4 regions of the Streptomyces sp. BHT-5-2 genome follow, and region 1 is predicted to be linked to each of the others. Evidence: riboswitches for the same ligand, from Rfam matches in the RefSeq annotation. Region 1 holds a riboswitch; each other region holds the start of a gene.

What was found. A riboswitch is a leader RNA that binds a small molecule or an ion and turns the genes downstream of it on or off. The one in region 1 is predicted to bind cyclic di-AMP.
Positions count from the first base shown of each region.
Region 2: another riboswitch for cyclic di-AMP. It lies ahead of K2224_RS03215 (transglycosylase family protein); the one in region 1 lies ahead of K2224_RS10085 (C40 family peptidase).
Region 3: another riboswitch for cyclic di-AMP. It lies ahead of K2224_RS05360 (M23 family metallopeptidase); the one in region 1 lies ahead of K2224_RS10085 (C40 family peptidase).
Region 4: another riboswitch for cyclic di-AMP. It lies ahead of K2224_RS35020 (M23 family metallopeptidase); the one in region 1 lies ahead of K2224_RS10085 (C40 family peptidase).

Region 1 is NZ_CP081496.1:2,266,293-2,273,432, forward strand. Features, by position in the region: gene K2224_RS10060 (response regulator transcription factor) at 1-642, shown strand, start outside; gene K2224_RS10065 (esterase family protein) at 858-1,982, shown strand; gene K2224_RS10070 (hypothetical protein) at 2,089-2,358, shown strand; gene K2224_RS40365 (C40 family peptidase) at 2,405-3,337, opposite strand; gene K2224_RS10080 (hypothetical protein) at 3,596-3,949, shown strand; gene K2224_RS10085 (C40 family peptidase) at 4,147-5,280, opposite strand; cyclic di-AMP (ydaO/yuaA leader) riboswitch at 5,288-5,458, opposite strand; gene pcrA (DNA helicase PcrA) at 5,707-7,140, shown strand, end outside.
Region 2 is NZ_CP081496.1:769,531-776,670, reverse strand. Features, by position in the region: gene K2224_RS03235 (MFS transporter) at 1-380, opposite strand, end outside; gene K2224_RS03230 (LysR family transcriptional regulator) at 664-1,539, shown strand; gene K2224_RS03225 (cytochrome P450) at 1,721-3,022, shown strand; gene K2224_RS03220 (transglycosylase family protein) at 3,280-4,374, shown strand; cyclic di-AMP (ydaO/yuaA leader) riboswitch at 4,634-4,803, shown strand; gene K2224_RS03215 (transglycosylase family protein) at 4,811-5,482, shown strand; gene eno (phosphopyruvate hydratase) at 5,722-7,044, shown strand.
Region 3 is NZ_CP081496.1:1,233,194-1,240,333, reverse strand. Features, by position in the region: gene K2224_RS05365 (DUF2332 domain-containing protein) at 1-1,059, opposite strand, end outside; cyclic di-AMP (ydaO/yuaA leader) riboswitch at 1,463-1,628, shown strand; gene K2224_RS05360 (M23 family metallopeptidase) at 1,640-2,914, shown strand; gene K2224_RS05355 (hypothetical protein) at 3,015-3,317, opposite strand; gene K2224_RS05350 (PrsW family intramembrane metalloprotease) at 3,400-4,701, opposite strand; gene trmB (tRNA (guanosine(46)-N7)-methyltransferase TrmB) at 4,796-5,650, opposite strand; gene lhgO (L-2-hydroxyglutarate oxidase) at 5,828-7,111, opposite strand.
Region 4 is NZ_CP081497.1:1,616,874-1,624,013, forward strand. Features, by position in the region: gene K2224_RS35005 (DNA topoisomerase (ATP-hydrolyzing) subunit A) at 1-2,249, opposite strand, end outside; gene K2224_RS35010 (pitrilysin family protein) at 2,565-3,905, shown strand; gene K2224_RS35015 (pitrilysin family protein) at 3,944-5,326, shown strand; cyclic di-AMP (ydaO/yuaA leader) riboswitch at 5,626-5,782, shown strand; gene K2224_RS35020 (M23 family metallopeptidase) at 5,795-6,574, shown strand; gene K2224_RS35025 (GntR family transcriptional regulator) at 6,815-7,140, shown strand, end outside.

The DNA.
Region 1 (7,140 bases):
CTGGTCGACGACCACCGGATGTTCCGCACCGGCGTCCAGGCCGAGATCGGCCGGACCGAGCAGACCCGGGTCGAGGTGGTCGGCGAGGCCGCCGACGTCGACCAGGCGATCACGGTCATCACCGCCACCCGCCCCGAGGTCGTCCTCCTGGACGTGCACCTCCCCGGGGGCGGCGGCGTCGAGGTGCTGCGCCGCAGCGCCGCGATGATGGCCGACCCCGAGCGGCCGGTCCGCTTCCTGGCGCTCTCCGTCTCCGACGCGGCCGAGGACGTCATCGGCGTCATCCGCGGCGGCGCCCGCGGCTATGTCACCAAGACGATCACCGGCACCGACCTCGTCGACGCGATCTTCCGGGTGGCCGACGGCGACGCGGTCTTCTCGCCGCGGCTGGCCGGCTTCGTCCTGGACGCCTTCGCCTCGACGGACGCCCCGCCGGTGGACGAGGACATGGACCGCCTCACCCAGCGCGAGCGCGAGGTGCTCCGGCTGATCGCCCGCGGCTACGCCTACAAGGAGATCGCCAAGCAGCTGTTCATCTCCGTCAAGACGGTTGAGTCACATGTCTCGGCCGTGCTGCGCAAGCTCCAGCTCTCGAACCGCCATGAACTCACCCGCTGGGCGGCCGCTCGCCGGCTGGTCTGACCTGCGGATTCACCGAGAAGGGGGCGCACGGGGGCGGACGAGTGGGAGCCGCCCCCGCAGCGGAGGGCGCGAAGGGGGCGCGTAAAGAAGGCTTCAAGCCGGGCAACCAGGATCGTGTGGATCGCCATCTAAGGGCGCGGAGAGGCTCGCTGCCGAAGGCGGGGCCGGAACCACGCCCACGCCCCACGCGCACACGTCCTGGAGACGAGATCCCGATGAGCCTGACGGGTACGCCTTTCTTCCTCTTCTCGATCCTGCTGTTGATCATCGCCGTCGTGCTGCCGTTCGCCCTGTGGGGCAAGGTGGCCGGGCCGCCCCTGCTGCGGGGCCTGTCGCGGCTGCTGATGCTGCTGTTTGCGCAGGTCACCGCCATCACGGTGGTCTTCGTCATGGTCAATAACGCCAACAACCTCTACGACAGCTGGGGCGACCTGCTCGGCACCGGCAACCACATCGACCAGGCCAGGAACCTCGGCCCGGACGGCCTGGGCGGCAAGAACCTCAAGGACGAGCCCAAGGTGCTCCAGCACTTCCGGCCGGCCGACGACCCGGTGCTGGGCGCCGGCGTCCAGATGACCGACCTCAAGGGCCAGATCTCCGGCGTCAACGGCGAGGTGTACGTCTGGCTGCCGCCGCAGTACAACGACCCCGCCTACAAGCACAAGAAGTTCCCGGTGGTCGAGCTGCTGCCCGGCTACCCCGGGTCCGCCAAGTCCTGGTTCGGCTCGCTCAAGGCCAACGAGCAGCTCGGCTCGCTGATGCAGAGCGGAGCGGTCAAGCCGTTCATCCTGGTGGCGCCGCGCACCAACGTCCTGCCCAACGCCGACAGCGGGTGCGTCAACATCCCCGGCAAGGTCAACGCCGACAGCTGGCTGACCGTCGACGTCCGTCAGATGGTGATCGACAACTTCCGGGCCGGCGACAAGCCGGACTCCTGGGGCCTGGCCGGCTATTCGGCGGGCGCGCACTGCGCCACCAAACTGGCGCTGGCCCACCCGGACCGGTACCGCGCCGCGGTCGGCATGTCCGGCTACAACGACCCGGCGATAGAGCGCGACTCGCTCGCCGGCAAGGACCCCAAGCTGCGCGTCGAGACCAACCCGATGCACATCCTCAAGGCCGCCAACGACGCCGGGAAGCCGCCCCGCACCGCGCTGTACATCTCGGGCGCGAGCGGCGACGGCTACCAGGCCGGAATGGGCCTGAAGCAGCTGGCGAAGCAGCCGACGACGGTGACCGTCGAGCAGATCTCGTCCGGTGCGGGCGGGCACACCGTGCCGGTGTGGAAGCGCCAAGTTCCGGAGATCTTCCGCTGGTTCGGGCTGCTGCTGCGGGGCTGACCGGCCGGCCCTCCGGCGGAATTCACCCTTCGGGTGAAACTCCGCCGGAGTCGGCGGAAGCGGGCACAAACCCGCGCCGGGGACCGTTGTGCGAGTGACGGAGGTCATGCACGACGAAACGGGGGTTGGCGAAATGCGGGTCGACATCGATGACGGGTCGAGGCGGCACTCCGACGCCGAAGGGGCGCAACGCGTCCCGGACGGAAGGGAGACGGCCCGGCGGCCGGCTCCCATGGTGCCGTATGCCGGGCCGAGCGCCGATCGCACCACCTTCGAGTCGGAGTTCAGCCGGGTCGGCGGGTATGCGCAGGCGGTCCGTGCGGCCCGTGCGGACCGCCATGGCGGGCTGGCCGAACGACCGGAGATATTCGGGTAGTTCGGCGGGTATCCGCGGGCCCGCGAGGAGCACGCGGCGGGCCGCGCTACGCGGGGCGGGTGGCTCCTGCGAAGGGCAGTTGGTCGAGTGGGGCGATCTGGACGGGTGCTCCCGGGTGCGGGGCGTGGATCATCTCGCCGCCGCCGATGTAGAGGCCCACATGACTGATGCCGGAGTAGAAGAACACCAGGTCCCCCGGGGCGAGATGGGGCCAGGCGACGCGAGTGCCGGAGGTGATCTGGGTGTAGGTGGTCCGGGGCAGGGTGACGCCGGCGGCCTTCCAGGCGGCCAGGGTCAGCCCGGAGCAGTCGTACGCGGCCGGGCCCGTCGCACCCCAGGCGTAGGGCCTGCCGAGGGCGGCGTGGGCGAAGGCCACCGCCCGGGCGGCGCGGTCGACGGGCGCAGGGGCCGGCCGCGCGGGTGCGGCCACGCTTGCCGCCGGCTCCGGAACGCGCGGCGTCGAGCACTCGGCGGCGTACGGCGCGGCTTGTTCGGGGGCGCGGGGACCCGACGGCTCCGAGATACGGGGACCTGACCGCTCCAGGGCACGACGGCCGGACGGCGCAGGCGTGCGGGGACCCGACGGCTCCAGGGCGCGGGGGTGTGACGGTTCCAGGGCGCGGGAGGCCGGCTGCTCCGGGCGGTGGGAAGTGGGCTGCTGCGGGCCGCGGGAGGCGGGCTGCTCCACCGCGTCAGGTCCGGCCTGTTCCGGCAGCCGTGGGGCGGTGGGATCCGGGGGGCGGTCCGTGGTGGTCGTGGGGTGGCTGCCGAGCCGGCGGACGCTGCCGAGGCGGCGGGCCCAGCCCGCCACCGCGGTCGCCTGGTGGCTGCCCGTGCGCTCCAGCACCGTGGCGCCGTCCAGATAGCGCTGCGGGTCCGCGACGAGCAGCAGCCCGCTGCGGGTGCTGCGCGCGGTACGGCCCAGGGCCGGCGGTGGTGTGAGCGGCGGCCGCTCACCGGCCGTGTGGTGCGACGCCATGGCGGCCGTCACTTCCTTCCCTGCGGGGCGGAACGACCGGCGGGGTACGGGCCCGGTCGTCTGAAGGAGGAAGCTAAGCCCGGGGTCACGACGAGAAACCCCCTTGCCCGGCATTGCCCGATTCCGACCGCGTGCGAGGCGGGGATGACCGGCCCTCCGCCCGGGACGGGGCCGAGGAACGGCGGGCGCTGACCGAAGCGGGCATCGCGGGCGCCCTGCCGGAAAGGGCGTGCTATGGGACGGATACGATCCAGCACTATGGACGTAGTAATCAATGTCTTCGTCGCCCTGCACATCATCGGCATCGCCTCCCTCCTGGGTGGCTTCCTGACCCAGATGAAGGCGATGGGCGCGGGCGCCGCCCGCTTCGTGCCGGCCATGCTGCACGGCGCGCTGACGATGCTGGTCACCGGCATCGTGCTGGTCGGCCTGAACCAGATGCAGGGCAACTCGATCAACAACATCAAGATCGGCATCAAGATGGCCGTCCTGGTGGTGATCCTGGCGCTGGTCTACGTCAAGCGCGACGAGGAGAAGCTCCCCAAGCCGCTCTTCGGCGCGGTCGGCGGGCTCACCATGTTCAACATCTTTCTCGCGGTGCTCTGGACCTGAGCCCACGGGTCACGGGCCACAGGCCACACCGCCGTACCGACGGCTCACCGCGCGGTCATCCCGCTCCCGCTCCGAAATCCGGAGGCGGAGGCGGCGGATGACCGCGCGGTGGCGTGTGGCGGGGTGTGAGGGGGGTGGCGTGCAGGGCCGCGGAGGCGGGGGCCGTCAAGGACGCGGGGTGCGCGCCCGTATGTCGGTTATCCGGGCCGGACGCTGCCGTAGATCGGCATGCCGTAGATCGACTCGACCCGGACGCTGGCGCCCGGGTGCGGGGCGTGGATCATCTCGCCGCCGCCGATGTACATCCCGACGTGGCTGATGTCGTTGAAGAAGAACACCAGGTCGCCGGGTTGGAGATCGCTGCTGGTGACCCGGGTGCCGACCTTGACCTGGTCCCAGGTCGTACGCGGCAGGTCGACCCCGGCGGCCCGCCACGCGGCCTGCGTCAGCCCCGAACAGTCGTAGGAGCTGGGTCCGGTCGCGCCCCAGACGTACGGTTTGCCGATCTGGGCGCGGGCGAAGGCGAGCGCCTTGCCGGCCTTGGTGGAGTACGAGCCGCTGTCGGACGTGCCGCCGCCGGAGCCCTGTCCGGAGCCGCTGCCGCCGGGCTGCTGCTGGCGCTGCTGGGCCTCCTTGCGGGCCTGCTCGGCGGCCTTGCGCTGGGCCTCGGCCTCCTTCTGCCGCTCCAACTCGGCAAGCCGCGCCTTCTCCTGGGCGGTCAGCCGGGACAGCAGCTCCCGGGCCTCGGCCAGCTTGGCCTGAACGTTTCGCTTGCTCTCCTTCAGAGACGCCTGCGACTCCTGGAGGCCCTCCAGGCTGTGGGTCGCCTCCGCCCGCTGGCGGGCGGCGGCCGCGGCCTGCTCCTCGTAGTCCGTGATCGCCTGCTTCTGCCGCCCGGTGAGCTGCTCCATCAGGTGGTTGCGGTCGACGAACTGCTGCGGGTCCTTGGCCAGCATCAGCTGGGCGGTCGGGCTGATCCCGCCGGTCTGGTACTGCGCCGAGGCGAACGCGCCCAGGCGGCGCCGGGACTCGTTCATCTTGTCCGCGCGCCGGGCGGCCTCGTCGAGCAGGCGGTTCACGGTGCGCTGCTGGCCGTCCGCCTTCTCCTTGGCGGCGTTGTACTTCTGGGTGGCCACCTCCGCCTGCTGGTAGAGGTCGTCGACCTTCTGCTTGACCTCCTCGATGGTCGGCTGCGGCGCCTTGGGGGCGGCGTTCGCGGTCTGCGAGAGCAGCGTGACCGAGGCCAGGGCGGCGGTGGTGAGCCCGGCCGCCGTACGACGGCCGCCGGGTGTGGCGAGTATGGGGGTGCGCGGCTTGCGGTGGGACGCCAAGGCCGGCGACTCCTTCCGTGGACCGCCTACCGGGTTAGCTGTCGGGTTCGGGCGGTGTGCTGACGGAAGGCTTGCCCTACGACCCGTGCGCCCGCCTGGCGACGGTCGCACCGGTCGATTCACCCCGGTGGTGCGTGTCGGGTCCCCGGCTCCGGGTGCCTGACGGCAGGTCCGGACTCGGCGGGGGCGGCCCGTGCGAACGCTGTCGTCCGCTGGGACGGCGGGCTGCCCGAGCGAGACCGTAGCCAACTCGTGTGGCTCCTGTGAAGGCTGGTGTTCGATATGCCCGAAACCTTTTTGTGACCAGAATGTGAGCGGCCCCAGGTTTGCGCACCACCGCACACGACGGCGACCCCTCCGTGCGGTACCGGCCAATCCGCCACTCCGCAACCACGTGTCAGTGCGGCGGCCTAAACTCGGTGGGCGATGAGCAGCCTCTTTGACGACAGCTTCCTGGCGGACCTCGGCCCCGCGGACGAGGAGCCCCCGCCGCCGCCCGAGGACGAGCACGGCCCGGCCCCGGAGGAGATCCCCGCCGACCTCTTCGGCGGGAGGTTCGACGCGCCCGCGCCCAGGGAGCCGTACTACCGCGACGGCGCCGCCCGCCCGGCCATCGACCCGGCGGCGCTCCTGGAGGGGCTCAACGACCAGCAGAAGGCCGCCGTGGTCCACAGCGGCGGCCCGCTGCTGATCGTCGCCGGCGCCGGCTCCGGCAAGACCCGGGTGCTCACCCACCGGATCGCCCACCTGCTCGCCGAGCGCCACGTCCACCCCGGCCAGATCCTCGCGATCACCTTCACCAACAAGGCCGCGGGCGAGATGAAGGAGCGGGTCGAGCAGCTGGTCGGCCCGCGCGCGCACGCGATGTGGGTCTCCACCTTCCACAGCGCCTGCGTGCGGATCCTGCGCCGCGAGTCCAAGAAGCTCGGCTTCACGTCCTCCTTCTCGATCTACGACGCGGCCGACTCCAAGCGCCTGATGGCCCTGGTCTGCCGCGATCTCGATCTGGACCCCAAGCGCTTCCCGCCCAAGTCCTTCAGCGCGAAGATCTCCAACCTCAAGAACGAGCTCATCGACGAGGAGACCTTCGCCGGGACGGCCGCCGACGGCTTCGAGAAGACCCTGGCCCAGGCGTACGCGATGTACCAGGCCCGGCTGCGCGAGGCCAACGCCCTGGACTTCGACGACATCATCATGACGACGGTCCACCTGCTCCAGGCGTTCCCGGACGTCGCCGAGCACTACCGCCGTCGCTTCCGCCACGTCCTCGTCGACGAGTACCAGGACACCAACCACGCCCAGTACACCCTCGTCCGCGAGCTCGTCGGCCCCGGCACAGCCGAGGCGCCCGCCGCCGAGCTGTGCGTCGTCGGTGACGCCGACCAGTCGATCTACGCCTTCCGCGGCGCCACGATCCGCAACATCCTCCAGTTCGAGGAGGACTACCCGGACGCCACCACGATCCTCCTGGAGCAGAACTACCGCTCCTCGCAGACGATCCTCTCCGCCGCCAACGCCGTCATCGAGCGCAACGAGAACCGCCGCCCCAAGAACCTCTGGACGGACGCCGGCGCCGGCCCCAGGATCACCGGCTATGTCGCCGACACCGAGCACGACGAGGCCCAGTTCGTCGCCGACGAGATCGACCGGCTCACCGACGCCGGCGACGCCAAGGCCGGCGACGTCGCGGTCTTCTACCGCACCAACGCCCAGTCCCGGGTCTTCGAGGAGATCTTCATCCGGGTCGGGCTGCCCTACAAGGTCGTCGGCGGCGTGCGCTTCTACGAGCGCAAGGAGGTCCGCGACATCCTCGCCTACCTCCGGGTGCTCGCCAACCCCGAGGACGCCGTCCCGCTGCGC
Region 2 (7,140 bases), 1.5 Mb from region 1:
CCGGTCATCACCGTCCCGATGGTCCGGCCGCGTTCGGCGGGTGCGGACAGCGTCGCCGCGAACGGCATGACGACCTGGGCGGCGACGGACGTCAGGCCGGTCAGAGCCGTGCCGACGAGCAGCAGCGCGCCGTTCGGGGCGCTTGCCGTCACGGTCAGGAAGGCGGCGGTCAGGGCGCAGAGGACGACCGCGAGCCGGCGGCGTTCCAGGAGGTCGCCGAGGGGGACGAGGAGCAGCAGCCCGAGTCCGTAACCGGTCTGGGCGACGGTGACGACCAGCGCGGCGGTGCCGGCGGAGAGGTGGAGGTCGCGGCCTATGACGTCCAGGAGGGGCTGGGCGAAGTAGTTGCCGGCGACCGAGAGGCCGGCGGCGACGGACATCAGGAGCAGGGTGCCGCGGCCGAGACGGCGCGCCGGCGCCTCGGCTCCGGGGGCGGCGTCGCCTCCGGGGTCCGTCTCCGGGCCGGTCGGTTCTTCCACGCCCGTGCTGGTGGTCGTTCTCGTGCCGGTGGTCGTTCTTGTGCTCGTGCTCGTGTTCGCGCTCGTCCTCATGGGCACAAGGGTCCGGCCTGTGGCATCCATCGGTCCAACACATAGTTTTCATCGCATCGATCGTGATGTGAGATGGAGGCTCCAGGGGCGGGAGGTGCCTACGATCGCGCGCATGGAGCTCCAGCAGATGCGGTACGTCGTCGCGGTCGCCGAGACCGGTGGGTTCACCCGGGCCGCGGAGCGCTGCCATGTGGTGCAGTCCGCGCTCAGCCACCAGATCGCGCGGCTGGAGAAGGAGTTGGGGGCGCGGCTCTTCGACCGGACGAGCCGTAGCGTGCGGCTGACCGCCGCCGGGGAAGCGTTCGTTCCGGTCGCCCGGCAGACGCTCCAGGCCGCCGAACGGGCCCGCGCCGAGGTGGAGGCGGTGACCGGCGAGGTGCGCGGGCGGCTGGCGGTGGGGGCGATCTCCACCGTCGGCGCCGTCGACCTCGCCCGCGAGCTGGGGGCGTTCCGCGCCGCGTACCCCAAGGTGCGGATCAGTCTCCAGATGGACATGAGCGACGCGCTGATCGAGCGGGTGCGGGAGGGTGTGCTGGACGTGGCGTTCGTCGGGCTGGTGCCCACGGCGCGGACAGTCGGTGTACGGGAGAAGGTGCTGGCACGCGGGGAACTGGTGGCGGTGGTGCCGCCGGAGCATCCGCTGGCCGGGCGGGAGTGGACGACGCTTGCGCGGGTGGCCCGGGAGACCTTCGTCGACTACGCGGAGGGCTCGGCGGCCCGCCGGCAGCGCGAGGAGGCGTTCCGGGCCGCTGGGCTGACCTCGGAGGTGGCGTTCGAGGTGACCACGGTGGATTTCCTGGTGAAGCTGGTCGGGGCCGGGCTCGGCATCGGCATGGTGCCGGAGTCGTTCGCCCGGCAGCTGACCGGGCTGCGGAGGGTGCGGGTGCGGCCGGCGCCGGCGCGGACCGAGCGGGTGGTGTGGAGCGGGCTGGGCCCGTCACCGGCCGCGGCGGCCTTCCTGGCGGAGCTGGGGGTGGAGACCGGGTGACCGGATGACGCTCTGGATGTCCTCGGTGGAGGCGGAGGCGGGGTGAGACCTACGGGCCCGGCGGGGCGTGCGCGTCACCGGTTACGGTCGATACGTGCAGCACCACAAGCCCGACGCCCGCCCGGAGACCAGGCCCGACCCCCGCCCGGAGGGCACCCCCGCTCCGCACGCCGGCTGCCCCGTGGCCCCGGCAGGGCCCGTCTCCGCCCCCACCCCCGCCCTCTTCTCCTGGGAGTTCGCCGCCGACCCGTATCCGGCGTACGCCTGGCTGCGCGAGCACGCGCCGGTGCACCGGACCCGGCTGCCCAGCGGCGTCGAGGCATGGCTGGTCACCCGTTACGTCGACGCCCGGCAGGCGCTCGCGGACGCGCGCCTGTCGAAGAACCCGGTGCACCACTCCGAGAGCGCCCACGGCAAGGGCAAGACCGGCATTCCGGGCGAGCGCGGCGCCAACCTCATGACGCACCTGCTCAACATCGACCCCCCGGACCACACCCGGCTGCGCCGCCTGGTCTCCAAGGCGTTCACCCCGCGCCGGGTCGCCGCCTTCGCGCCGCGCATACAGGAGCTGACCGACCGACTCATCGACGCCATGATCGAAAAACAGCACGGCGCGGAGCGGGGGAGCGCGGACCTCATCCACGAGTTCGCGTTCCCGCTGCCGATCTACGCGATCTGCGACCTGCTCGGCGTCCCGCCCGAGGACCAGGACGACTTCCGCGACTGGGCGGGGATGATGATCCGGCACGGCGGCGGGCCGCGCGGCGGAGTCGCCCGTTCCGTGAAGAAGATGCGGGCGTATCTGGCCGAGCTGATCCACCGCAAGCGCGCCGCGCTCCAGGACGGCGCCCCCGGCGACGACCTGATCTCCGGCCTGATCCGGGCCTCCGACCACGGCGAGCACCTCACCGAGAACGAGGCGGCCGCTATGTGCTTTGTATTGCTGTTTGCCGGATTTGAGACCACGGTCAACCTCATTGGCAACGGCACCTACGCGCTGCTCCGCCACCCCGCCCAGCGCGAACTGCTCCAGAAGTCGATCGCGGCCGGCGACGACGAGCTGCTCGCCACCGCCGTCGAGGAACTGCTCCGCTACGACGGTCCCGTGGAGCTGGCCACCTGGCGGTACGCGACCCGGGAGCTGACGCTGGGCGGGCAGCGGATCGCCGAGGGGGACCCGGTCCTGGTGGTGCTGGCCGCCGCCGACCGCGACCCGGCGCGGTTCGACGAGCCGGACGTGCTCGACCTCACGCGGCGTGACAACCCGCATCTGGGATACGGGCACGGCATCCACTACTGCCTCGGCGCACCCCTGGCCCGCCTCGAAGGGCAGACCGCGCTGGCGACGCTGCTGACCCGCCTCCCGGACCTCCGACTTGCGGCGGAACCTGACGATTTGCGCTGGCGCGGCGGGCTCATCATGCGCGGACTGCGCACCCTGCCGGTCGAGTTCACCGTCGAGCCGCCCCGGGCGGGGGTCTGACCAGCGGCGGCCCCGGAATTGACACTTCGTCACATACGTGACCATTGCGTGATCTCCGCTACACCGGCTTGTGACTGCCGGTGACCCCGGCTACCTTTCCTCCGACGATCGGGGGCGGTCCCGGGGTCGCCGCACGGCACCCCTCGCCACCGCCGATCCGACAACTCAACCGCCGCTCGAAAGGCAACCGCATGCGTTCCGGGAACGGTCGGCACCGTCGCCCCCGACAGGCACCGGCCATCTTTGTCACGGCCGGAGTGACCGGCGCGGGCCTGGCCCTGCCGCTGTTCACCGCGGGCGGTGCGCACGCCGCCGACGCCTCGACCTGGGACCGCGTCGCACAGTGCGAGAGCGGCGGGGTCTGGAGCGCCGCCACCGGCAACGGCTTCTACGGCGGCCTCCAGCTCACCCAGGAGATGTGGGACGACTACGGCGGCTCCGCCTACGCCTCCCGCCCCGACCTCGCCAGCCGCGCCCAGCAGATAGCCGTGGCCGAGGCGATACTCCACGACCGCGGCCCGGACGCGTTCCCCAGCTGCGCGCTGCACGCCGGACTGACCAAGGGCGGCCCCGCGCCCAGCGTGGACCCGGGCGCCACCAGCCGCCCGTCGCCGCGCCCGACGCACGGCGGCTCCGACGGCCGCCACTCCGGCACGAAGGGGGACGCGGACGGCGCGGGCCCGGGCACCCCGACCCCCGGGCCGTCCGACGGCGACTCCGGTGCCCCGGCCGACCCGTCGGCCACACCGGACCCGTCCGGCTCGTCCTCCGCCGCCCCCTCGCCGTCCGACTCGGCGTCCCCGTCCGACTCCGGGACCCCGAGCCCCTCCGGCTCCGCGTCGCCGTCGGACCCGGCCCCCGGTACGCCGTCGGCCTCCCCGTCCGACGACCCGTCCGCCCCGGCCGACCCATCGGGCTCGTCCGATCCCACGGACCCGGCGCAGCAGCCGACGCGGCACCCGGCGCACCCCACGGACCCCGCCTCCCCGTCCCCCTCGGACTCCGCCGACCCCACCGGTCCCACCGACACCGACGGCCCCGACAGCCCCTCCCTGCCTCCCGCCACCGGCAAGCACCGCGGTGCGCCGGGCGACGGTGCGGACGACGGGGACTCCCGGGACGGCGGCAGCGGCCGGCACGCCTCGCGCGGCGGGCAGACGCACCGGACGCCCCCGGCGGACGCCGGCAGCTACCGCGTTCGCCCGGGTGACAACCTGTCAGCGATCGCCTCGAGCCATGACCTGCCGGGCGGCTGGCCCGCGCTCTACCACCGCAACCAGGGCGTCATCGGCTCCGACGCCGATCTGATCCACCCGGGCCAGCTGCTCGATCTCGGGCGGAAGCAGGGGTAGTTACCGGCAGTTCGCCGGATTTCCCGCCGTTTCGTAAAAGTGAGATATGGCTCTCGTTGCGGGGGGCGGGGTGCACCCCGCCCCCCGCTCCCATAACGGGGTCTACCTGCGGAAACAGTCCGTGCATTGATCAAAAACGGTCAACTTGGTTCAGAAGATGGGGTTTGAACACCAACAGGGTTACTGCTTACGGTCAGGACCGCTCGCCAAAGCGGGCCCTTCGATCGCACGCCGAGTCCTGCCGGCGGTCGGAGTCGACGACGCGCAAGCGCCGAAGGCAGGAGCGGGGGACCCAAGGTAAGTGCCGGCCCCGCCCGTGAGAACGGGTCGACCGGCTTGGGGTGAAGTCGCGTGTGCAGCACACGCGGCCGGGCAGCTCACACGGCCCGAACCCGACAGCTCACCTCGTAGGCGTCGGTGAGGAAACGAACGCACGATGCTGATCAACAAGGGCAAGCACCGCCGCAGCTCCAAGGCCGTCCGCGTCGCCACCCTGGCCGGTGTCGCCGGCGCCGCCGTGGCCGTCCCGCTGATGGGCGCCACCTCCGCCTCCGCCGCCTCGGTCGCCACCTGGGACAAGGTCGCCCAGTGCGAGTCCGGCGGCAACTGGTCGATCAACACCGGCAACGGCTACTACGGTGGCCTGCAGTTCTCGAACTCCAGCTGGGCCGCCGCCGGCGGTACCAAGTACGCGGCCCGCGCCGACCTGGCCACCAAGTCCCAGCAGATCGCCGTCGCCGAGAAGCTGCTCGCCATGCAGGGCCCGGGCGCCTGGACCTGCGCCCCCGCCGGCGGCCTCACCGCGGGCGGCCCGTCCCCCGACCTCGACACCTCCGGCTCCACCGCCAAGAAGAGCCAGGGCACCGAGACCACCAAGAAGAGCCAGGGCACCACCAAGAAGTCCGCCCCGGCCCGCGAGAAGGTCGAGAAGGCCCAGCCGGCCCCGCAGCACCGCTCCGGCGACACCTACACCGTCAAGGCCGGCGACACCCTCGCCAAGATCGCCAAGGCGCACGGCACCAACTGGAAGGCGCTCTACGCCGCCAACAAGTCCGTCGTCGGCGGCAACCCCAACCTGATCTTCCCGGGTCAGAAGCTCAGCGTCTGAGCCGTACCGGCCACCTGAGAGACCCGCGAGAGCTGCCCCGCCGCGGCGCGTACCCCCGAGCGCGCCACGGCGGGGCTTCTCCGTTCCCGGGCCCGGCCGGCGGCCCGGCGCAGCGTTCCCCGCATAGCGAACATTGCGCGGAAACCTCCCGTGAACTGGGCTTTCGACGCGCTTGTTGGGGTTTTTCGTCCCACGGAGCGGGCCACGGGCGAGCGGATCACGCCAGGGCCGTTAGGCTCATGCCGAGAACTCCAGACACCCATGAAGGAGACAACGTGCCGTCCATCGACGTCGTCGTAGCCCGCGAAATTCTCGACTCGCGAGGTAATCCCACGGTCGAGGTCGAGGTCGGCCTCGACGACGGCAGCACCGGCCGTGCCGCCGTGCCGTCGGGTGCCTCCACCGGCGCCTTCGAGGCCGTCGAGCTGCGGGACGGCGACCCCAACCGCTACCTCGGCAAGGGCGTGGAGAAGGCCGTCCTCGCCGTCATCGAGCAGATCGGCCCGGAGCTGGTCGGCTACGACGCGACCGAGCAGCGGCTGATCGACCAGGCGATGTTCGACCTGGACGCCACCGACAACAAGGGCTCGCTGGGCGCCAACGCCATCCTCGGCGTCTCCCTCGCCGTCGCGCACGCCGCCTCCGAGGCCAGCGACCTGCCGCTGTTCCGCTACCTCGGTGGCCCGAACGCGCACGTCCTGCCGGTCCCGATGATGAACATCCTGAACGGCGGCTCGCACGCCGACTCCAACGTGGACATCCAGGAGTTCATGATCGCCCCGATCGGCGCGGAGTCCTTCTCCGAGGCGCTGCGCTGGGGCGCCGAGGTCTACCACACCCTCAAGAAGGTCCTGAAGAACAAGGGGCTGGCCACCGGCCTGGGCGACGAGGGCGGCTTCGCCCCGAACCTCGGCTCCAACCGCGAGGCCCTCGACCTCATCCTGGAGGCCATCAAGGAGGCCGGCTACGCTCCCGGCCAGGACATCGCGCTGGCCCTGGACGTCGCCGCCTCCGAGTTCTACAAGGACGGCAAGTACCAGTTCGAGGGCAAGGAGCGCTCGGCCGCCGAGATGACCGAGTACTACGAGGAGCTGGTCTCCGCGTACCCGCTCGTCTCCATCGAGGACCCGCTGTTCGAGGACGACTGGGCCGGCTGGAAGGTCATCACCGACAAGCTCGGCACCAAGGTGCAGCTGGTCGGCGACGACCTCTTCGTCACCAACCCCGAGCGCCTGGCCCGCGGCATCGAGGAGGGCTCGGCCAACGCCCTCCTGGTGAAGGTCAACCAGATCGGTTCGCTGACCGAGACCCTGGACGCCGTCGAGCTGGCCCAGCGCAACGGCTTCAAGTGCATGATGTCGCACCGCTCCGGCGAGACCGAGGACGTCACCATCGCCGACCTGGCCGTCGCCACCAACTGCGGCCAGATCAAGACCGGTGCCCCGGCCCGCTCCGAGCGCGTCGCCAAGTACAACCAGCTGCTGCGCATCGAGGAGATCCTCGACGACGCCGCGGTGTACGCCGGCCGCAGCGCCTTCCCGCGCTTCCGCTCCGCGGAATAACGAGCACAGTCGCTCCGCGGAGCAACAGACACAGCCGCTCCGCGGAGCAACGAGCACAGCTGCTCCGCGAACCAGTAAGCACCGCGGGGGCCGACG
Region 3 (7,140 bases), 1.0 Mb from region 1:
GGAGCGGTGCTCCGGCGCGTCGATCCACGGGAGCACGCTGTGGTGCTCCTGGGAGATCCAGTGGCCCCCGCCGTCCCGTTCGGCGAGCAGCGACCGCACGAGGCGGGCGAACTCCTCGCGCCGGGCGAGCGGAAGGTAGTTCAGCACCGAGCTGTGGAACACCACGAGGGTCGCCTCGGGCGGCGCCTGGGCGGCCAGCGCCGGCAGTTCGTCCACCAGGTCGCCGCGCACCAGGACCGGGCGCGGCGCGCCCCGCACCGCCTCGACGGCCGCCGAGAGCCGCGCCGTACGGGCCTCGTCGCCGGGCCAGAGGAGGGCGCGCAGCCAGCGCAGATCGTCCGGCTCGCCGACCGGGTCGAGCGGGTTCAGGTCGATGCCGCCGCGCCAGACGATCTCGGGCAGCGCGCCGCGCAGCGCCCCGTCGCCGCCGGGCGCGGGACCGCTGGTCCGGCAGGTGAAGGTGACCGGGCTGCCCGGGGCACCGGCCGTGAAGGTCGCGCCGCCTTCCCCGGCGTCGCTCCCGTAGGGGCCGTCCTTCCCGGGCCGCCCCTCCTGGACGTACCGGTAGCGGTAGCGGTCCGGGTGCAGGCACAGCCCCGCCGAGGTGCCGACCTCCAGGAGGGCCAGCGGCTGCGGCAGACGAGCCAGCAGCGGCAGCAGCGTGGCGCAGCGCGCCGGTTCGTTGGTCTGGGTGGCGCGGCTCATGATCACCGCGCGGACCTCGTCCCAGTGCCGGATGGTCCACTCGCGCCAGCGCCCGTACGCCGACTCGCCGCGCGGCCCCGACTCCGCGTGCGGGCCGTCGAGATGGCGCACCGCGGCGAGCAGGAGGTCGGGCTGCTGCTTGTTGCCGGCCGGCAGCGAGGCCGCGATCAGCTCGCACAGCTCGTCGTCCCGGCCGATCCGGGCGGTCAGCTCCTCGTGGGCGTCGGACCGGCCCCGCGCCTGCTGCCGGGAGAACTCCCGGTACCTGGCCGCCACTTCCTGCGGGCTGTTGACGGTGTTCCCGGTGTTCCCGGCGTTTCCGCCGTTTCCGGTGTGCGCGACGTTGACGACCATGGGGCGACGTTATCGCCCTTACGCTCCGTGATCGTGGTGCGTCCCTCCGCATAACAACTGGTGCACAATCGTCGCGAGATCGTTTGGCGAGGCGGGGGCAACTCGCCCCGTTTACGGCAGAGATGGCAGTAAAAGTTCCCGTCAGGGCCCCCGCGGGAGGCTTGCGGAACGCCCGCAGATTCGTGGGAACGCTTGGATTTCCCCAGCCGTCTCTATTACTGTCCGATAACGGAGCGCGGTCGTCCCAGCCGTCGCCAGTGGCGGCTCCGTGCGCCGACGCCGAATCCTGTACGCGCTGTTCCCGCACGTCCAGAACGACCCTCATGTCACCCGCCCGAGCCAACGGTTCGAACGGCGCGACCCGTGTCCTCGACCCGGGTCGACTCGCCCGGATCGGACGGTTTCGCGGGCACTGCCGGATCCGCCTGGAATTGCAGGGAATTGAGTCGAGGGAACCGGGGAACCACCATCTTGGGGTGAATCGGGCGCCGCTCGCCAAGGGGTGCCCGTAGGAGACCTTCCTGCTCCGAACCCGTCAGCTAACCCGGTAGGCGAGAAGGAAGGAAAGGAGAACGCCCCCGTGGCGTCCAACAGGCCCGCCCCACAAGGCCCGTCCACCTATGGCCCCGGCGGCCCCGCCGACTTCGGCGGCGCGGTCGGTCCCGGCGGCCCCGCCGGCCCCGGTGCCCCCGCCGCTGCCGGTTCCCCCGTCATGCCGGCCCAAGTTCCGTCGTCCTACGAGGAGTTGGCGGACGGCGCGCCGCCTCGGGAGCCGTTCTTCCACGACCGGTCCTCCCAGGCGGCGGCCCGGGCAGCACAGACATCCCAGGCGACCCAGGTGCCCCAGGGCGAGCGGGGGCGGCCGTCCGGTGACGAGCCGTCCCACGGCCCCGCCGGCGACGCGGACGACTGGCTCCCGGGCGACGAGACGGGCGACGGCGACGCCGGCCGCCCGGTCCGCGGCAAGCACCGGGTGGCGAGGCAGCGCGGCGGCCTCGCACGCGGCGGTACGGCGCTGGGCGTCGGCGTGATCGCGGCGGTCGGCGCGAGCGGGGTGGCCGCGGCCGAGGGCCGGCCGCCGGTCCCGATCTCGATGCCCGACCCCGGCGGGGCGGTCGACGACACCGCCGGCACGCTCCGGGACGCCCCCGCGCCGCCCTCCCGGACCGCTGACGCCGACGGGGACGCCGGGGCCGCGGGCCCCGCCGAGGCGCTGCGCCACCGCATCCTCCAGCAGGCCGACGCCCGGCAGAGCGCCGCGGAACAGGCCGCCGAGGCGGCCGAGGCGGCCGCGGACGCGCCCGGCCGGCAGCAGGAGGAGGCCGCGCAGCCGACCTCGACGACCGCGGAGGAGAAGGCGGAGCCGCAGGGCACGACGGCCGCGGCGACCGGGCACCAGGCGGCGGCGCCCGTGGCCCGGCACCCGAATGCGGCGGCCGAGCACCCCGCCCACCAGGCGAGGACGTCCGTCGCCCCGCTCTCCTCGTACACCCTCGGCGCCGGCTTCGGGCAGGCCGGCGACCGCTGGGCCGCGGAGCACACCGGGCAGGACTTCACCGCCCCAACGGGCACGCCGGTCAAGGCCGTTCACGACGGGACCATCACCCAGGCGGGCTGGGCCGGCGCATACGGCTACCGCATCGTCCTCACCCTCGACGACGGCACCCAGCTGTGGTTCTGCCACCTGTCCTCCATGGTCAGGACGACGGGCCGGGTCCACACGGGCGACGTGATCGGCCGCGTCGGCGCCACCGGGAACGCCACCGGCCCGCACCTCCACCTGGAGGTCCGCCCGCACGCCGGCGCCCCGGCGGACCCGCTGCCCTGGCTGCGCGCCCACGGGGCCGCCGTCTGACGGACCGGCGCCGTAGGGGCCCGCACGGGTGCCGCACACGGGAACGGTGCGGGGCGCGCAGCATCGCCGCGCGCCCCGCACCGTCCACCGACCAGGCTCGCTAGCCGCGCCGGTCCGCCACCGCCCACGAGGCCAGGGCGACCCCGCCCGCCACCGCGAACACCGACGGCCACGCCCCGATCTTCTTGGCCAGCGGGTGCGAGCCCGCGAACGCCGCCACATAGGCACCGCTCAGCGCCGCGGCCGCCTTCGTGCCGGCCTTCTGCTGCCAGCCCCGGGCCGCCACCGCACCGGCGGCCGCCAGCGCGACCCCGCCCAGCGGCCGCTTCCTGGTCCAGCGGGCCACGCCGTAGCCGCCCACCAGGCCCGTGGCCGCCACCACGCTCGTCGGTATCCCAGCCATCGCAGAATCCTCCCTTGTACGGACAACTCCCCTGAGCCTACGCGCGGCCCACGGCCCCTACGGGAGCACGGTCGCTACCGGCTCACGGCTCCCGGCGCGGCTCGCCGGCCGGTGGCGCGGCGGGGCCCGGCATGCCCGTCCCGCCCGCCCACGCCTGGAGCAGCGCCGGTCCCGCCCACGGCCGGTGGCGCCACAGGCCCTCCAGCAACTCCCGCTCCCGGGCGGCGAAGTCCGGCGGCGGACCCGTCAGACGGGCGCGTCGGCGGTGGAAGGAGAGGGCGGTGGCCAGGGCCACGTAGGAGGTGACGGCGCGGGCGGCGGCCGGGCCGTGGGCACGGCGGGCGATGTCGCGGGCCAGCGCGCGGGTGCGGAGGGAGGAGAGCGCGGTGGGTTCCGGCGACGCCAGCCAGCCGGTGGCGACATACGGGGCGAGATGCTCGCGGACGGAGAGCAGCTCCTGCCGTCGGGCCCAGAGCGCCAGCCAGGTCAGGCCCAGCAGGACCGGGACCATGAACAGGCCGTAGACGCTGAGGAAGCCGGCGTCGCCGAGGTCGGAGGCGGCGTTCCAGATGCCGTGCAGCAGGACGGCGGTGGCCAGGCCGAGGAGGACGAGCCCGGCGCGGGCCCCGCGGCGCCGCGGATAGCGGGCCGCCGCCGCCCCGACCGCCAGGCCGGTGAGGATCGTGAAGAGCGGATGCGCGAACGGGGACACCACGATCCGCACGAAGAAGGTGCCGGCGGTGAGGGAGTTCAGGCCGGTGTGCCCCATGGACTGGTCCTCGCCGAAGGCGCTGCCCAGATAGAGGACGTTCTCGGTGAAGGCGAAGCCGGTGGCGGTGATCCCGGCGATCACGATGCCGTCGGTGATGCCGTCGAAGTCCCGGCGGCGGAAGCGGTAGAGCAGCAGGACGGCGGCGGCCTTCATCACCTCCTCGACGATCGGGGCGATGACCGTCGAGCCCCACGCCTGGGCCTCGGTCGGCGACGCCGAGGCGATGTTGTTGGCCAGCCAGTCGGTGGCGAAGCCGTTGGCCAGGACCGCGACCAGGGTGGCGGCGCACGACCCCCAGGCGAAGGCGAACGCGAGGTTCCGCCACGGCTCGGGCTCGATCCGGTCCAGCCAGCAGAAGGCCGCGATGAGCAGCGGCACCGGGAAGACGGCCAGCCCGACGCCGACCAGGAACCCCTCGGTGCCGGTCTGCCGCCGCACTATCCCGAGGATGAGCACCCCGGAGAGCGTGAGCAGCGCGGCCAGTGCGACGGCCCGGACGGTCCTGCTGTGCCAGGGCGCGGACCAGCGCCGATGCCCCCGGTGGGCGTCGGCGTACGTGTACGGCGACGGGCCGGCTGCGTGCTCGGGGAGCGGCGGCGGTGACGGGTACACCCATCGACCCTAACGACGGCGGGGGAGTGCGGGCATACGGGTTTACCGGGCCTGGACCAGGATCTTCCGCGGGCTGCTGCCCCGGGGGCGGCCGTCAGCCCCGTCGGCGGAAGAGCAGGTCGTGCACGACGTGCCCCTTGTCCAGCCCCTGGCCCTCGAACCGGGTGAAGGGCCGGAAGTCGGGCCGGGGCGCGTAGCCGGAGTGCAGATTCTCCAGCGTGGGCTCGGCGGAGAGCACCTCCAGCATCTGCTCGGCGTAGGGCTCCCAGTCGGTGGCGCAGTGCACCAGGGCGCCGGGCGCGAGCCGGGTGGACGCCAGGGCCACGAACTCGGGCTGGATCAGCCGGCGCTTGTGGTGGCGCTTCTTGGGCCAGGGGTCCGGGAAGTAGATGCGCAGGCCGGCCAGGGACTCCGGGGCGAGCATCTCGCGCAGCAGGATGATCGCGTCGCCGTTGGCCACCCGGACGTTGGACAGGCCGTTCCGCTCCGCGAGACCGAGCAGGTGGCCCTGGCCGGGTGTGTGCACATCGCAGCCGAGGATGCCGGTGCCCGGGTCGGCCGCGGCCATCTGCGCGGTGGCCTCGCCCATCCCGAAACCGATCTCCAGCACGACCGGCAGTCCGCCGAAGAACGCGTCGAGGTCCAGACGGGAGAGCCCGTCGACGTCCACGCCCCAGGTGGGCCACAGGCGGCGCAGGGCCCCGGCCTGGGAGGCGGTGACGCGGCTGCGGCGCGGCTGGAAGGACCGGATCCGCCGCTCGTGGTGCGAGCCAGCGGGGTCGGCCGCAGGGCCCGTACCGTCGGGGAACATCGGGGCGCCGCGCCGGGGCACGGCGGCCGAGGCGGCGGTGGCGCCGAGCGGGCGCGCGGCGGCGGGCACCCCGGCGTCCGCGCCCGTGGCGTCGGCGTCGGGGGCGGTGGTCTCGGGGAGGGCGGGATTCTCGGGCACAGTGCTCCCGATTCTACGGACGCCGCCGCGGTGGACCGGAACGCCGCCGGCCGCCCGACGGCCCGCGGCCCCGGCCGGCGCCCGGCTCCGCAGCCCGGCATCGCATCGAACGCGCAGGTCAGCGTCCCACCGCGGGACCCTGCCGGCCGCCGGGCCGCGGCCCGCCCCGGCGGTCGCTCACCCCGCGAAGCCCCCGGGACCCCCAAGCCCCCCGGAGCCCCCGGGACCCTCGTCCGTCGCCGCGCGCTCCGGTATCCCCAGCAGCCGCGTCACCCGCCGGGCCACCTCCCGCCCGATCGGCAGGGAGGCCGTCGCGGCCGGCGACGGGGCGTTGAGAACGTGGATCATGCCGGGGGACTCGGCGAAGAGGAAGTCGTCGACGAGGGTGCCGTCGGGCAGCACGGCCTGGGCGCGGACCCCGGCCGGCGCCGGCCGGAGGTCCTCCTCACGGGCGGCCGGCAGCAGCCGGCGGACCGCTTCCGTGAAGGCGCTGCGGGACAGCGAGCGGTGCAGCTCGCCCGCGCCGTAGCGCCAGTGGCGGCGGGCTATCCGCCAGGAACCGGGATAGCCGAGCGTCCCGGCCAGCTCGGCGGGGCGGACGGTGCGCCAGTCGTAGCCCTCGCGGGCCAGTGCGGGCACGGCGTTCGGCCCGATGTGGACGGAGCCGTCGACGCCGCGGGTGAGATGGACGCCCAGGAACGGGAAGGCCGGGTCGGGGACCGGGTAGACCAGACCGCGGACCAGTCCGGCGCGCTCCGGCGCCAGCGTGAAGTACTCGCCCCGGAACGGGACGATCCGCATGCCCGGGGCGTCGCCCGCCAGCCGTGCCACCCGGTCGCAGTGCAGCCCGGCGCAGTTCACCAGGGCGCGGGCGCGGTGGACCGTGCCGCCGGCGGTGCGGACCGCGACCCGCCCCGGCCGCCGGGCGATCGTGGTGACCTCCTCGCCGAACACGACCCGGGCGCCGTCCTCCTGCGCGAGACGCCCCAGCTGCCGAGCCACCGCACCGAAGTCGCAGACACCGGTCGTGCCGACATGGATGGCGGCCAGGCCGCGCACCTCGGGTTCGTACTCGGCGATCTGCGCGGGGCCCAGCTCCCGCACCGGCAGGCCGTGCTCGCGGCCGCGCTGGATGAGGCCGTGCAACCGGGGCAGCTCGGCGCGCTCCGTGGCGACGATCAGTTTGCCGGTGACCTCGTGCGGGATGTCGTGCTCGGCGCAGAACTTCACCATCTCCGCCGACCCGCGCAGGGCGAAGCGGGCCTTCAGCGAGCCCGGCGGGTAGTAGATGCCGCTGTGGATCACGCCGCTGTTGCGCCCCGTCTGGTGGCGGGCCGCGCCGTCCTCCTTCTCCAGCACCACGACGCGTATGCCCGGCGCCGCACGCGTGAGGGCATGGGCCGTGGAAAGCCCCACGATCCCGGCACCGATCACCAGCACATCGCAGTCGTACGCCGCCACTGCACCTCCCCAACCGCATGACCACCGGC
Region 4 (7,140 bases), on a different replicon from region 1:
CGGCCCTTGCGCGGGTACTGGTCGAACGGAGTGAGCTTGGCCGTCGCCACCGAGTCGTCCAGCGTGCCGTGCGAGCCGGCGACCGTGAACACCACGGCGTCCACGGCCGGATCGACCGCCGCGAAGGCGAGCACCTTCGCGCCCTGGCCCAGTTTGATGCCCGCCATGCCGCCCGCCGGCCGCCCCTGCGGCCGTACCTGCGACGCCGGATACCGCAGCAGCTGCGCCTCGTCGGTGATGAAGACCAGGTCCTCCTCGCCGGTACGCAGCTCCGCCGCGCCCACGATGCGGTCGCCCTCCTTGAGGGTGATGACCTCCAACTCGTCCTTGTTGGACGGGTAGTCGGGCACCACCCGCTTGACGACGCCCTGTTCCGTGCCGAGCGCGAGTCCTGGCGAGGACTCGTCCAGCGTCGTCAGGCACACCAGCTGCTCGCCGTCCTCGAGGCTCAAGAACTCGGGGACCGGCGCACCACCGGCGACACTGGGCGTCGCGGAGTCCGGAAGCTGCGGCAGGTCGATCACCGTCAGCCGCAGCAGCCGCCCGAGGGACGTCACCGCGCCCACCTCGCCGCGGGCCGTCGCCGGCACCGCCGAGACGATCACATCGTGCTTGGCGCGCTTGGCGTCGGCGTCGAACGCCGTCTCCGCCGTGGTCGTACGCGCCAACAGGCCCGTGGAGGACAGCAGTACCCGGCACGGGTCGTCGGAGACCTCCAGCGGCACCGCGGCGACCGGGGCGCCCGCGGACTCCAGCAGGACCGTGCGGCGCGGCGTGCCGTACTTCTTCGCGACCGAGGCCAGCTCATTGGAGACCAGCTTGCGCAGTTCGGCGTCCGACTCCAGGATCCGGGTCAGCTCCGCGATCTCGGACTCCAGCCGGTCGCGCTCCGACTCCAGCTCGATCCGGTCGAACTTGGTCAGCCGGCGCAGCGGGGTGTCCAGGATGTACTGCGTCTGCACGTCGCTCAGTGAGAACCGGGTCATCAGGCGCTCCTTGGCCTGTGCGCTGTTCTCGCTGGACCGGATCAGGCGGATGACCTCGTCGATGTCCACGAGGGCCGTCAGCAGCCCCTCGACCAGGTGGAGCCGGTCGCGCCGCTTGGTGCGGCGGAACTCGCTGCGCCGGCGCACCACCTCGAAGCGGTGGTCGACGTAGACCTCCAGCAGTTCCTTGAGGCCGAGCGTCAGCGGCTGGCCGTCCACCAGGGCGACGTTGTTGATGCCGAAGGACTCTTCCATCGGCGTGAGCTTGTAGAGCTGCTCCAGTACGGCCTCCGGGTTGAAGCCGTTCTTCACCTCGATCACCAGGCGCAGGCCGTGCTCGCGGTCGGTGAGGTCCTTCACGTCCGCGATGCCCTGGAGCTTCTTGGCCCCCACCAGGTCCTTGATCTTGGAGATGACCTTCTCCGGGCCGACCGTGAAGGGGAGTTCGGTGACGACCAGGCCCTTGCGGCGGGCGGTGACGTTCTCCACCGAGACCGTGGCACGGATCTTGAACGTGCCGCGGCCCTTCTCGTACGCGTCCCGTACACCGTTCAGGCCCACGATCCGGCCGCCCGTCGGCAGGTCCGGCCCCGGGACGAAGCGCATCAGGCTGTCGAGGTCGGCGTTCGGGTGCTTGATCAGGTGGCGGGCCGCGGCGATCACTTCGCCGAGGTTGTGCGGCGGCATGTTCGTCGCCATACCGACGGCGATGCCGGACGATCCGTTGACGAGGAGGTTCGGATACGCGGCGGGGAGGGTGACCGGTTCCTGCTCCTGGCCGTCGTAGTTCGGCGTGAAGTCGACGGTGTCCTCGTCGATGGACTCCGTCATCAGGGACGTCGCGGACGCCATCCGGCACTCGGTGTACCGCATCGCGGCGGGCGGGTCGTCGTTGCCCAGGGAACCGAAGTTGCCGTGGCCGTCCACCAGGGGCAGCCGCATCGAGAACGGCTGCGCCATGCGCACCAGGGCGTCGTAGATCGACGCGTCGCCGTGCGGGTGGAGCTTGCCCATCACCTCGCCGACGACCCGGGCGCACTTCACATAGCTGCGGTCGGGCCGCAGGCTCATCTCGTTCATCTGGTAGAGGATGCGGCGGTGCACGGGCTTGAGACCGTCGCGGGCGTCCGGCAGGGCGCGGGAGTAGATGACCGAATACGCGTACTCGAGGAAGGAACCCTGCATCTCGTCGACGACGTCGATGTCGAGGATCCTCTCCTCGAAGTCGTCCGGAGGCGGGGTCTTCGTGCTGCGGCGGGCCATCGCGGCTGCGGCTCCTTCTGCTGCGTCTACTGCCGATGTGTGATCAACGCTGTTGGGTCAACGCTTCGGGCCAACGCCGGGGACCAACGTTGACCGCCCGGCCGGCGGACCGACCGGCGAGTCCGATGAGTCTGACGCGGACCATTGTGGACCGCCCCACTGACAACGCTCACCACGACTCCCCCCTTCGCGCCCCGCCGCGGGCCGCGGCGCACGTTCGGGCCCCCTTCCTCACGGGAACTTCGCCAGATGCCTGCGCGGTTGCATACAGTGACAGAACTTCCTCGCAAGCGGATCGAAGGGACGTACATGCCCATGGGTCACACGGCCACAGAACAAGCCGGCTCCGGCGGCCTGACAGCGACCGAGCACCGGCTGGCCAACGGCCTGCGCGTGGTGCTCTCCGAGGACCATCTGACGCCGGTGGCGGCCGTCTGCCTGTGGTACGACGTCGGCTCGCGCCACGAGGTCAAGGGCCGTACGGGCCTGGCTCACCTCTTCGAGCACCTGATGTTCCAGGGGTCCGCGCAGGTGAAGGGCAACGGCCACTTCGAGCTCGTCCAGGGCGCCGGCGGCTCGCTCAACGGGACCACCAGTTTCGAGCGCACCAACTACTTCGAGACCATGCCCGCCCATGAGCTGGAGCTCGCCCTCTGGCTGGAGGCGGACCGGATGGGCTCGCTGCTGGTCGCCCTCGACGAGGAGTCCCTGGAGAACCAGCGCGACGTCGTCAAGAACGAGCGTCGCCAGCGCTATGACAACGTCCCCTACGGCACGGCCTTCGAGAAGCTGACGGCCATGGCCTACCCCGAGGGGCACCCGTACCACCACACGCCCATCGGGTCGATGGCCGACCTCGACGCCGCCTCCCTGGAGGACGCGCGGGCCTTCTTCCGGACGTACTACGCGCCCAACAACGCGGTCCTGTCCATCGTGGGCGACATCGACCCCGAGCAGACGCTGGCCTGGGTGGAGAAGTACTTCGGTTCCATCCCGTCGCACGACGGCAAGCAGCCGCCGCGCGACGGCAGCCTGCCGGAGACCATCGGCGACCAGCTCCGCACCGTCGTCGAGGAGGACGTCCCCTCGCGGGCCCTGATGGCCGCCTACCGCCTCCCGCAGGACGGTTCCCGCGAGGCCGACGCCGCCGATCTCGCGCTCACCATCCTGGGCGGCGGCGAGTCCTCGCGCCTGTACAACCGCCTGGTGCGGCGCGACCGGAGCGCGGTCGCCGCCGGCTTCGGCCTGCTGCGGTTGGCCGGCGCGCCCTCGCTGGGCTGGCTGGACGTGAAGACGTCCGGCGGCACGGAGGTGCCCGCCATCGAGGCCGCCGTCGACGAGGAGTTGGCCCGCTTCGCCGAAGAGGGCCCGACCCCCGAGGAGATGGAGCGGGCCCAGGCCCAGTTGGAGCGCGAATGGCTGGACCGGCTCGCCACGGTCAGCGGCCGAGCCGACGAACTGTGCCGCTTCGCCGTCCTGTTCGGCGACCCGCAGCTCGCGCTGACCGCCGTCCAGCGCGTCCTGGAGATCAGCCCGCTGGAGGTGCAGGCGGTCGCCAAGGCCCGGCTGCGCCCCGACAACCGCGCCGTGCTCGTCTACGAGCCCACCGCGAACACCGACGCCGCCGGCACCGAGGAAGAGGAGGCGGCCAAGTGACCGACGCCACCACCCCCGCAGACGCCCCCGTGAGCACCATGGAGTTCCACCCGCAGCCCCGGGGCGGCGCTCCCAAGCCGTGGGCCTTCCCCGCGCCCGAGCGCAGCCGGCTGGCGAACGGTCTGACCCTGCTGACCAGCCACCGCCCCGGCCAGCAGGTCGTCGCGGTGGAGATCAACCTCGTCGCGCCCCTGGAGGCCGAGCCCGAGGGCCTCGACGGCGTCGCCACGATCATGGCCCGCGCGCTGTCCGAGGGCACCGACAAGCACACCGCCGAGGAGTTCGCCGCCGAGCTGGAGCGCTGCGGCGCCACCCTGGACGCGCACGCCGACCACCCCGGTGTACGGGTCGCCCTGGAGGTCCCCGCCTCCCGGTTGCCGCGCGCCCTCGGCCTGCTCGCCGACGCGCTGCGCGCCCCGGCCTTCCCGGACAGCGAGATCGAGCGGCTGGTCCGCAACCGCCTCGACGAGATCCCGCACGAGCTGGCCAACCCGGCCCGGCGCGCCGCGATGGCGCTCTCCAAGGAGCTGTTCCCGGCCACCTCACGGATGTCGCGGCCCCGTCAGGGCACCGAGGAGACGGTCGCCCGGATCGACGCGACCGCCGTCCGCGCCTTCTACGACGCCCATGTCCGCCCCGCCACCGGCACCGCCGTCGTCGTCGGCGACTTCACCGGCGTCGACCTGGCCGCGGCGCTGGCCGACACCCTCGGCGCCTGGACGGGCTCCACCGCCGAACCGCGGCAGCCCTCCCCGGTGGTCGCCGACGACACCGGCCGCGTGGTGATCGTCGACCGTCCCGGTGCCGTCCAGACGCAACTGCTCATCGGGCGGATCGGTGCCGACCGGCACGACCAGGTATGGCCCGCCCAGGTGCTCGGCACGTACTGCCTGGGCGGCACCCTCACCTCCCGTCTGGACCGGGTGCTGCGCGAGGAGAAGGGCTACACCTACGGGGTGCGCTCCTTCGGGCAGGTACTGCGCTCCAGCGCCCCGTCCTCCCCGGAGGGGGCCACCGGCGCCGCCCTGCTCGCCATCAGCGGGTCGGTGGACACCGCGTCCACCGGGCCGGCGCTCCAGGACCTGTGGACGGTGCTGCGGACCCTCGCGGCGGAGGGGCTGACGGACGCCGAGCGCGACGTGGCGGTGCAGAACCTCGTCGGTGTCGCACCGCTGAAGTACGAGACCGCCGCCGCGGTCGCCGGCACGCTGGCCGACCAGGTGGAGCAGCAGCTCCCGGACGACTACCAGGCGCAGTTGTACGTCCGGCTCGCGGAGACCGGCACCGTCGAGGCGACCGCCGCGGTCGTCAACGCCTTCCCGGTGGACCGGCTGGTGACGGTCCTGGTGGGTGACGCGGCGCAGATCGCCGAGCCCGTCAAGGCGTTGGGCATCGGCGAGGTGACGGTCGTCAGCAGCTGACCCCCGGTGTGACGGGCCCTCACCCGACGGCCCGTCATCTGTCGACAAAGCGGCTCCCGTGGCGGGCACTTGCCACGGGAGCCGCTTCGCGTGCACGCCATGTCACCCTGTGCCCGCGGCGGGAACGGCCGGTGGGAACCGTGCTGCGCGGACGGTCGAGGATGCCCGGCCGGTTGTGCCGGTTGCCCGATTCGCGTGTGGCGTGGCGCACAAAAATCCGGTTCTGTTTGCCGATCGAAAGTTGTCCCGATTAGCGTCGGTCCGGCTGTTCGTCACAACTCCGCCACACCAGTGGCACCGGACAGCCATCGCCGAGTCCCCGTACGGCGCGAGCCAGGGGAGCCGGGGACCCACATGTCCCTTGGGGTGAATCGGGCGCCTCCCCGGAGGAACCCGTAGGAGACCTTCCTGCTCCGAACCCGTCAGCTAACCCGGTAGGCGAGAGGGAAGGAAAGGACCAGCCGCCACATGGCGTTCACCCGTGCCACCGGGAAGCACCGCCGCGCGAGCCGTACCGCTCGCACCACCCGCAACCTCGCCGGCATAGCCACCCTGGCCGCCTCCGGTGTCGTCGCCTCCGTGGCGTCGCCCGCGCTGGCCGCCACGGACGAGCCCGCTCTCCACGACACCGGCCTCCGGCAGGCCGTCGTGATGGGTGACGAACTCGCCGTCCGGATCGAGGCCCAGGCGGACGCGCAGCAGGCCGCTGCCGAGGCCGCGGCGGCCAAGGCGAAGGCCGAAGCCGAGGCCGCCCGGCGGGCCGAGGCGGCGAAGAAGAAGGCCGACGAGGAGCGCGCGGCCAAGGTGCGCGCCGCCCGCGAGGCCGAGCGCAAGCGCCTCAACACCTTCGTCGCTCCGGTGACCGGCTCCTACGTCTCCACCGCCTACAAGGCGTCCAGCGGCCTGTGGTCCTCGGGCAGCCACACCGGCATCGACTTCCACGCCGCCTACGGCACTTCCGTTCACGCGGTCGGTTCGGGCACCGTCGTCGAGGCCGGCTGGGGCGGCGCGTACGGCAACAACGTCGTGATCAAGATGAACGACGGTACGTACACCCAATACGGTCACCTTTCGTCGATCGGGGTGACGGTCGGACAGACGGTCACCCCCGGGCAGCAGATCGCCCTCTCCGGCAACACCGGCAACACCACCGGTCCGCACCTCCACTTCGAGGCGCGGACCGGTCCCGACTACGGCTCGGACATCGACCCGGTCGCCTACCTCCGCGCGCACGGCGTCACCGTCTGACCCACCCGGACCCCGCCGCAGCACCGTCCCCCGGAGCCCCGTCCCGCCACACCGGCAGGCCGGGGCTCCGTCGTCTCCCGGAAAAGGCCGGCACGGGGGCGTGTACCGACTCCCACGCATCGGCCGAAAAGCTTCGGTGAATTCACGAGATCCCGAGGGAGAATTCCCAACGGTCGAATAAAGTCAGGGAATGTCGCCGCAGGGGCGGCGGTCCCGGTGATTACGGCGGAGGCACTGACGATGCGAGGCCATATTTCCGCGCATGCGGTGTGCACGGCGATTCGCGACGATATCGTCGCCGGTGCACTGGCGCCGGGCAGCCGACTGATCGAGGACATTCTCGCCGCGCGGTACGGCGTATCCAGGGTCCCGGTGCGGGAAGCGCTGCGCACCCTCCAGTCCGAGGGCTTCGTCACCACCCGCCATCACGCGGGCGCCTGCGTCGCCGAACTCACCGAGCAGGAGGCCGCCGACCTCCTCGACCTCCGTGCCCTCGTGGAGCCGCTGGGCGCTGCCCGCGCGGCCGCCCGCCGCACCTCCGCCCATCTGAAGGTGCTGCGCGGCCT